DNA from 2 places in the Solibacillus sp. FSL W8-0474 genome. Region 1 is predicted to be linked to the other one. Evidence: riboswitches for the same ligand, from Rfam matches in the RefSeq annotation. Region 1 holds a riboswitch; the other holds the start of a gene.

Region 1 (4,970 bases):
CGGCCAAAAAGCCAAATCAAAAATGGTGTACAGACGTAAATGAATTCCAGTATGGAAATGGTAAAAAGGCTTATTTAAGTGCGATTATTGATCTATATGACAAGTCTATTGTCAGTTACAAATTAGGACATTTAAATAATAATGATTTAGTTTTCAAGACCGTTAAACCAGCTATACGCCAGTTAAATCAAAAGGAATTTCCTATCCTACATAGTGATCGAGGATATCAATATACATCAAAAGAATTCAAGCGAATCATAGAGAAAGCAAATCTGACACACAGTATGTCGAGAGTCGGCCGCTGTATTGATAATGGACCGATAGAAGCGTTTTGGGGGACTCTAAAAGTAGAGAAGTATTATTTACATAAGTTTGAGACGTACGAAGAGTTAAAACATGCGATTGATACATATATAAAATTCTATAACAACGAACGATATCAAGAAACATTAAACGGCTTGAGTCCTAAAGAGTTCAGGTCTCAAGCCGCTTAAAGCATTTTTATTATTTCCACTGTCTACTTGACAGGGAGCAGTTCATAAATCAACGTTTGTGCCTTCTGGATGTGTTCCTATGCTTTTATTTGGAAAGATTATCACTCGTTTTTTTTAGATAATTTACTCCATAATTTCTTTATACTTAACAAGATAACAGAAAATATACTTGTTTTTAATAAAAAAATAAAAGCTGTTATCAAAATGATTGGCAACATATCTTTAAATGAGAACTTTTCTAATTCGGAGAAATCAAAGTCCTTTAAAGAAAAAAACAACATAATTAATGCAGCGATTAATACGAGCCATTTTTTTTGAAGTGGATTTGTATTATTCAAGTAAAATAATCCCCCTAGTTAATTTATATTATATAGTTTTTTACTAAGTCACTTTATTATATCAATATAATGACCGGAGAATAGATAGATAATATTAACTATATTCTAACTTTCTTAATGACCTTATTCCATAACCTCTCATATTTCCCCAATTTATTGAATCAACCCTTGCTTGGATCAACTCTTAAAGAGCCTGTTTTCGGCCAACTTCATTTGTAGAAATTATACAATATAACAACCGACAAATTGGGAAAGAATAATTAATTGAAAAGGATAGTTTATGTATAGAGAGGTGAGCAGCTAGTTTTCACGATTAGCTTCAATGAAAAAATTACAGGGTATTTATGAGTATGCTGCACAGATGACGGCTAAAGGGAAGGTTGCGACATATATCCCGGCTCTAGCTACGGCCGATCCGAATGCTTTTGCTGTTAGTTTAGTATCAATGGAAGATAAGATCGTTTTTTGGGAATGTACTCAACTTTTTACACTTCAAAGTGTAGTAAAGGTATTTAGTTTTATGGTGGCAATGAACCACCACGGGATCAAGGAAATTATGCGTTATGTTGATGTGGAACCTACAGGGGATTCCTTTGATTCTATCGTCCGTTTAGAAAGTCACAATAAGAAGCCTTTTAACCCGATGATTAATGCAGGGGCAATTACAGTAGCCTCTTTATTACCCGGGGAAACGATGTATGAAAAAGTGAAATCAGTAACTTTATTTTTAGAGAAAATAATCGGGAAGAAAGTACACATCGACAACGAAGTATATTTATCAAAATATCATGCAGCTGATTACAACCGGGCGATTGCCTATATTTTGCAGGCAAATGGCTTTTTAAAATCAGACGTAGAGGAAGCATTGCAAGTATATTTACAGCTCTGCTCAATCTCAGTTAATGTAGCAGATTTAGCGAAAATGGCTCTTTATTTTGCGACCAATGGTAAAAATAGTGCCGCTACTTGTAGTAAAGAAGTGATTCATATTGCTAAAGCATTAATGTTCACATGCGGGATGTACAATGCATCTGGGAAGTTCGCGGCATTCATTGGGTTACCAGCAAAAAGTGGTGTGTCCGGAGCGATAATTGCAGTTGTGAAAAATGGGGCAATTGAGCACTTACAAGGTCCAATTGGAATAGGGATATATGGTCCTGCAATCGATCAAGTTGGCAATAGCGTTGCTGGCATTGCCTTTTTAACACAGTTATCAAAGGAATACGACCTGTTTTGTTTATAAAGAAAAGGAACAGTCTTACATAATGAATGAGAGACTGTTCCTTATTGTTTGCAAAGGCTTCAATTATTTTTTAAAATGGTTTTTCATTTGATAACAGTATTCAAAGGCTGACCAATTAATTCATACTTTACTTGTAAATAGGCATAATTGATCTCTTTATATTGTTGTGGAGATTGATTGATTAGTTGCTCCGTATATTTTTTAATACTTTCTGTAGCTTCATGCAGATTATTGAATAAAATAAATTCTTTTAGTTGGTTAATATAAAATTCGGTTGTCTTTTGAAAACAGGCAGCTGAAATTTCCTTGTAATCATTAGGTGATTGCGCTAACAATTGTTGTGTAGTGTTTTTAATGGTATTTGCGTCTGCCTCTATTTGATATATTGACATTACTTCATTCATCAATTGCTTATATTGAAGTACTTTGTTCAATTGCATATTATATTCCTCCTATAGTCCCAAAAAATAGCAACATAGTAATTTGAAGTTGTCGCTAAATGGTCGCTTCATAAAGAGACAAGGAATACAAGAGAAGTTTTCTTTTTCGCAATGAAAACCTTTGTATAATTGTCGCACTATGAGCATGAAGAATATTCACTTTCATACTCTAAACCTCCTATCCGCGTAGGTTAATGGTTTGTACTTGAAAAGGCAGGTCTCCTGGCTTATCATCAACGCTCCTCACACCTTCCCATTTTCGGCAATAGTGGTGATTGTGAGTTGCTCCGAATCACAGTTGCGGGACAGCGACGGATTCTCACCGTTCTTCCCTTTTAATTAAATGTTAAATTTAAACCTTCTCCAGTAAAATTTAGTTATTCTTAGATAGCTATTTGTATACAATAAGGGGAGAGTAATACAAATAGCTATCCTACAATGACTAAATATAAATTTTTCATTTACCTGAATTTAAGTTAGTGAAAATAAGAGGAAGTTTTCCGCTTATATTTTGAAAGACCTCAGTTTTAGATGTAAATAAAGGGAGGTTTTCCGGTTATATATAAAAAAAGCCACTTGTTTTCCTGTTGTGAAATGCAATAAGCGGAATTCCGCCTCTTATTTTGGCTGATTTTTAGATTAATTTCCAAATAAGCGGAATTTCTCCGTTTATTGATCCCATAGCTTATCGTCTGACCTACTTTTAACAACAGTAAACCACTAATACTTAAGCGTTTAGTGATTTACTGTATTTTTGTGAAATCAGACAGATAATACTTGAGTGCGTAGTAGCTTAGCGGCTTCTACCATATTTATTAATGAAGCAATCGTCTCGGACTCATGGCGTGTTTTTAAGCCACAGTCAGGGTTAATCCAAAATTGATCTTTTGGGATAACAGCGAGACTTTCTTCTAATATAGAACTAATCTCTGAGATGCTTGGAACACGGGGACTATGAATATCATAAACGCCTAAACCGATGCCAAGTTCATATGGATGTACTTTTAAAGAATCAATTAGCTCTCCATGGCTTCTGGAAGTTTCCAATGAAATAACATCTGCATCCAGAGCGCGGATAGGAGCTATAAAATCATTGAATTCGCAATAGCACATATGGGTATGAATCTGTGTATCTACCGCCACTTTTGATGTTGCCAGCTTAAACGAATCTACCGCCCATTGTAAATATTCATCCCAATTTTCCTTGCGTAAAGGTAGTCCTTCCCGAAGTGCCGGTTCATCAATTTGGATAATTTTAATTCCTGCATCTTCTAGTGCCTTAACTTCCTGCTGAATTGCCAAACCAAGCTGGTAGGCGACTTCTTTTCTTGGAATATCATCACGAACAAATGACCAGTTTAAAATAGTTATAGGTCCAGTGAGCATGCCTTTTACATATTTTGATGTAAGCTTCTGTGCCTCAACGACCTCTTTAACAGTCATTGGATGTGTCCATTCAACATCGCCGTATATGATTGGTGGTTTAACACAACGTGAACCGTATGAAACAACCCAAGCATTTTTCGTGAAGGCAAATCCAGTTAAATGTTCTCCAAAGTATTCCACCATATCTGTCCGTTCAAATTCACCATGTACTAGTACATCCAATCCGATTTCTTCTTGAATTTGAATCCAGCGTGCAGTTTCTTCCTTTACAAAGGCTGCGTATTGAGCGTTAGTTATTTCCTTCTTCCGCCATGCCGCCCGTGTTTTCTTTACTAGCTGAGACTGAGGAAAGCTGCCGATTGTTGTAGTAGGGTAGTCAGGTAAGTTTAATGATTTCTTTTGCAGTACTTGGCGCTCTTTAAATGGAACAGTACGTGTGAAATCTGTATCCTTAATTCCTTTAACTAAATTGTTAACTTGCTCATTTTTTCGTATGGGATGTGTCGCTAAAGATTCAATCGCTTTAATACTATTTGCGACGATACCTTCTTTAACCCACGTTCCATGCTGAATATAATTTGTTAAATGCGCAATTTCGCGGATTTTTTCGTCAGCAAAAGCAAGGGCATCATATAATTCAGACGGAAGATTTTGTTCTGAGTTTTTTGTAACAGGAACATGCTGTAGACTGCAGGAAGAGCTAACCCATAAATCTTCTACACCACTTAATTGCTTGACGGTACTTATTGTAGAAACAGCTTCAGCTAAATTAGCTGACCAAATATCCCGACCATTAATTATGCCGATGCTTAATGTTTTATTTTTAGGAAAACCATGTTGCAGAAGCGATTTCATATTTTCTGTTTTACCATGTACGAAATCTAAGCCAATACCTGCAACAGGTAGATTACTTAAGCGCTCAAATGAAGTTAGTGCCTCAAAATAAGTTTGTACTAGTATTTTTGCGTGTGGTACGTCTTCAGTTAATTGTTTATAAACTTCTTCGATTAATAAAATCTCATCTTCCTCGAGGTTTTTAGTGAAAGAAGGTTCTTCAATTTGAATCCAA
Region 2 (4,970 bases), 1.8 Mb from region 1:
CCAACGGCTAATATTTTAGCGTTAGTAAGATCTTTTAAAGCTTTCACTAAACGATAACGTCCCATTGAAATATCCTGAAACTCGTCGATTATTATATATTTATATGAAATGGATGTTGGTTGTTTTGTTTTGACAATATCCGTTGCTTTATTGATCATATCATTGAAATCAATAGCTAAATTTTTTCGTAACTCTTCTTGGTAGCCTTCATAAATGGGGCGTACAATTTTTAAAAAGAGCAGTGTACGTTCTCGTAAGAACCCAATTTTTTCTTGTTTAGCAGCTGCTTCTAATTGTTGATAATACTGTACATCGTAACCGTTAGACTTAAATAGAGTAATAAACGTGCTAACTAAATTTTTAAACTCCTTGAACTGCTGATTTTGCTTTTGTTCAATCAGTAACTTCCTATAAATACTTGTATAATCAGCCTCTATTAAAGGGATGTTTAGCTTACGCAACATGTCTTCTAGCTTTTCAAATAACACACCACTGGACACATAATGTGAGTATGTTTCAATCAATTTTGTCTGATTCTTTAAGTGAAGACTCCGTTTCCAGTGCATGCCTTCGATATATTTCTGTTCCTCAATAGGGGTTAGCCAAGGGGCACGATTGTTTTTGTTCACACCAAAGTGTTCTAGATAGACATTGTAATCTGGGAAGTAAAAGTCTGGTCGGTAACGTTTTCTAAATTGATCCGTTTCAAATGGGTAAACAGCTTCATATTCATAGTTCACGCCGTGTAAATAGAGATAGTTCGCAATCATTACCTCTTCTAAGCTTTTTACTTGCTCAAATTTAAGTGTTCTACGATTAACTTTTAATTCTTCACCTGTATTTATAACTTTTGAACGAAGCGTCTCTAAATCATGAGAAGATTGGTCTTCTTTATATTCTCCAAGTGTCGTAAAATTTTCGATATCTTTAGGAACTGCTAAATATGTAGCATAGAAACGAATGATTTCCTTCATTACGGAAGGGTTATGTAGTACTTGCTGATTAAAGTAGGTAGTTACATAATCAGATAGCGAATCCGAAATATCGGGACGTTGTTTTTCTTCATTTGTAATAGTCTCAAGACCAAGTTTATGAAAGGTCATTGCATCAATGGGAAGATCTAATTTCTCTTTTATACGTTCGGTCATCTCTTTAGCTGAGCTGGCTGTAAATGAAATGAGTAAAATCTCTTTAGGATCTACATGCAATCGCTCTACTAAATACTTTACTTTTCCTGAAATTGTTAACGTCTTCCCACTACCAGCTCCAGCGACAACTAATGTATTATCCTCGTTTGTTACAACGGCTCGACTTTGTTGAGGATCTAGTGACTTGCCATCTATATTGCTTAAGAGAGGTTTGGCTTCTATTAGTTCTTTATCAATAAAGGCCTCATTATACGTTGGTACCAAGTGATCTAAATTAGGATAAGTCTGATTAAAATACAGAAACGATTCCTGGCTCTTTAAAAGTCGTTTACTTAAAAGATTTATCTTTTGAGCTGTTTCTAGATAAGTTCTTTTAAGATTTAGTAAATCTGTATTAGCTATATATTGTTGCTTTAAATGTTCAAGGTCATCTTTAAAACGCTCTGATGCTTCTAATAATTCAATATCAGGAATTAATCTCTTATTTCTAAGTCTATTTCCTCCGAATATAATACCCAAAATAATTATAACTATTAATATTAAGTCCACTAAGTCACCGTCTTCCAATAAGTTGTTTACTATATATGGTGATTTGTTGTTAAATAAAAAAACTGTATTTAACAAATCCTTTAACAAGAAGTAGAAGATTCTACTTTTTTAAGAGTTTTTAAAGGGTATACACTTCGTATAGAAAAAGGCATCACATGATTGCCGTCTTTCGCTAACGCGAATAAACGGAAAGGAACTCAGCTAGCGCTGAATTCTTATCATGTCATGCCTTTTGTTAATGAATAATCTGAAAAAAGCATATATTATGTTGCTAAAGTTTTATTACCAAAAATGCCCTTACTATTTTTATGGGAGTGGTAAAAGTATTTTTAATTTCACTTCCCCATTTATTTATCCAATGCCTTCACGATAAACCTCTCCGCAGTAGACAAAGCTTCTTCTTTAGTGGGGAAGATACCTGTCATACCATTTATAATTTCATCTTCTACTTCAATAACATAATCTGCAGAATACTGTTGTTCCATATACTTTTTTAAAGTGATGGAGATGGTTACGTCCTCGTAATTAAAAACTTCAACGTCATAAACTTCGGCTTCGTAGGTACCTAATTCATAAATAATCGATTTTTCTAATCCAATCATGTAAATTCCTCCATTCAATAATAATGTGTTACACCTATAATTATATGGTAAATTATACAAGAAGACTATTAACTGTTTGATAATATTGATAAAATTTTCATACTATTTTTACTTTTTTATCCAAATCTTAACTTTAGCAATCTTGACGGATAAGGATGCTTACACAGGTACAGAAGGTATTGCCAATGTAACTGAAGCGAAGGAAAAGATTGTTCTAAATTCTATCAATATTTTAATGAAGCGTGGTATTAAAGGGCTCTATATTTATGCGAGTGATGAAGCGCTGCGTAATAAATTGCTTTCATTTCAAAGAGAAAACATTTAAATGAATTGCTTGATTAGGGGTATTGAATGGGAGTTGAACTCTTGTTTAATACCCTTTTTCCAATGCCTGTGAGGGGGCGTTTTTTTAAAGCCTTAAAAATTAGCTCCTTTTCTTTATTCAAGTTACCTTTATTAAGATATAAATTTGCTAATTCTAAATAAAATGGACATATGTAACCGTCAAGTAAAATGAAACGGTTAAGTAATTCAAAAATTCCCGTTTTATAATTTTCTGAAAAAAATACTATGCTAATCATATTTTTGTGTTAAAATAAATTCCAATTGAATATGTTTTGCAGAAATAGGTTGCTCTTAATTGAGCATAATAGGGAATTCGGTGTGAAACCGAAGCTGTATCCGCAACTGTAAGTGTAGAAGACTGTGTAAAATATGCCACTGTTAAACGAGGAAAAATGCCTCTAGTCAATGGGAAGGCTTGCACATGATACACGAGCCAGGAGACCTGACTTATTTTTATCGTATTAACTCTCTTCGGAATAAGGAGAATGTACGGCAAATAGATGAACGGGTATTTTTATATGCTTTTTTCTGTTTTCCGCCATTTCTCAATTTGAGGAATGGCTTTTTTTTTTGTATTGGGTTAATGGCAAAACATTATTCATGAAAAACTTTCAGGAGGTTTATTGCATGGATTTTTGGAAAAAGTGGTTGCATATAGCATTAACACTTGTTCTAATGGTATCACTTATAGCGCCAGCAACGGTAGATGCTGAGCAGGTAGAAAATTTAGAGCAACAAGTGGAACAAATTAGTATGCAACTAGAAGTAAAAGGGTTAAAAGAAAATATTATTGCCAACTCCAATATATCCATAACAAAGGGAGCAAGTGCACTTGAGGCGTTACAGCAAACATTAACAGCTGCAAATATCCCATTTGAAGTCGTGACTAGCGATTATGGCCCGTATGTAAAATCAATTAATAGTTTAGTATCGGGTTCATTAGGTCATTGGGATGGTTGGGGTTATTCGATTAACGGTGAATCACCTGAACTTGGTTTAGGAAGCTATGAACTTCAAGCAGATGATATAGTATCTGTTTATTATAGTTTATCGCCAATGTTAGAGGCACAGGCGTCTGAACAAGAGGGCGAGAAACTTGTTGAAGTGTCTGTAAAAGGGGATTTATTTACTGAACAGGCAGCAACTTTAGAGAATTGGATAACGCCAGATGGTTTAACAATTACAAACATTACTAAGCAGGACGATCAACAATTAACATTAGCAATTGAAGCGGCACCTGGTACATATGAATTACAGCTACTAGCTCCTGCATTATTAAGTGCACAAGAGCAAAAAATTTCAGTAAAAGTTGTCGATTCAATTCAACCTGTAAATGACTTAAAAGTGAATTTCCGTGTTGAAGGCATTGCAGGTACAGTACTAAATGTAAAAGACTTTGAAATTAAAGGTAACGGTAAAATTAATGCTGCACAAGTAACACAGCAAATTTTAGATGCCCATAAAATTACGTATGACTACAGCGCCTCAACGGGCTACTTTAAAAATATTGGTGTAGACGGTGAAAAAGGCCTAGGTGTAGGCAGTGGCTGGATGTACAAAGTAAATGGGGAATATCCAGATGTTTATGGAAAAGACGTTGAAATTAAAAATGGCGATACAATTGTTTGGGATTATATTAATGCATCTTCAGTTATAGAAAATTATGAATTCCCAGAGTACAACTTAATCATGTATTCAGGTGCTGAAGCTGTCGATAAAATTACGTTTAATCCAATCATTGATATGCCATCAACGGTAGTGGCAGGAACAGACGTAAAAATTAAAGTGACAGGTAAATATAATACAGTATCTTACTTGTATGAGCATATTTCAGGACCACATACAACGGATTTAGCAGACGTTACCGTTGAATATAACGGAAAAGAATATGTTACAAATGCACAAGGTGAAGTAACGATTCCTGCAGTGGAAGTAGTAGAAGGAAATTATGAACTTCGCTTTACAAAAGATTTACCAGGTACTATTTTGACGGATAAAGGCAATAAAGAACTTGCCTCATTCCCTCGCATTATTCGTACGTATGAATCATTATTGGTTACACCAGATGAGCAAGCAGCAGAAAACCGTAAAAAAGCGGAAGATGCATTAAAATTAGGCGCAACATACTTACAAGCAAATAAAGAAACCGTAACGGCACGTGTAAATGAATCACATAGCGCATTTTGGATGTTAACAGCGATGAAGGCAGCAAATGTCAATGCAGGCACATACGACTGGACAACTGCACCAACAACTGAAGGTACGTTCTTTACAACCCCGTTAGAAGCATCACAAAATGATACAAACAAGATTGCGGGCACAATTA

Evidence for each region. A riboswitch is a leader RNA that binds a small molecule or an ion and turns the genes downstream of it on or off. The one in region 1 is predicted to bind cobalamin.
Region 2: linked by a shared signal. The riboswitch ahead of NYE67_RS16585 (DUF4430 domain-containing protein) and the one ahead of NYE67_RS06865 (hypothetical protein) in region 1 are both predicted to bind cobalamin.

Annotation. Positions count from the first base shown of each region.
Region 1 covers NZ_JBBOQJ010000001.1:1,401,018-1,405,987, forward strand. The annotation lists one part of gene NYE67_RS06850 (IS3 family transposase) at 1-494, shown strand, start outside; gene NYE67_RS06855 (hypothetical protein) at 596-832, opposite strand; gene glsA (glutaminase A) at 1,155-2,075, shown strand; gene NYE67_RS06865 (hypothetical protein) at 2,159-2,515, opposite strand; cobalamin riboswitch at 2,711-2,892, opposite strand; gene metE (5-methyltetrahydropteroyltriglutamate--homocysteine S-methyltransferase) at 3,278-4,970, opposite strand, start outside.
Region 2 covers NZ_JBBOQJ010000001.1:3,250,386-3,255,355, reverse strand. The annotation lists gene NYE67_RS16600 (UvrD-helicase domain-containing protein) at 1-1,772, opposite strand, end outside; gene NYE67_RS16595 (hypothetical protein) at 2,045-2,299, opposite strand; gene NYE67_RS16590 (DNA/RNA helicase domain-containing protein) at 2,385-2,624, shown strand; cobalamin riboswitch at 2,911-3,108, shown strand; gene NYE67_RS16585 (DUF4430 domain-containing protein) at 3,272-4,970, shown strand, end outside.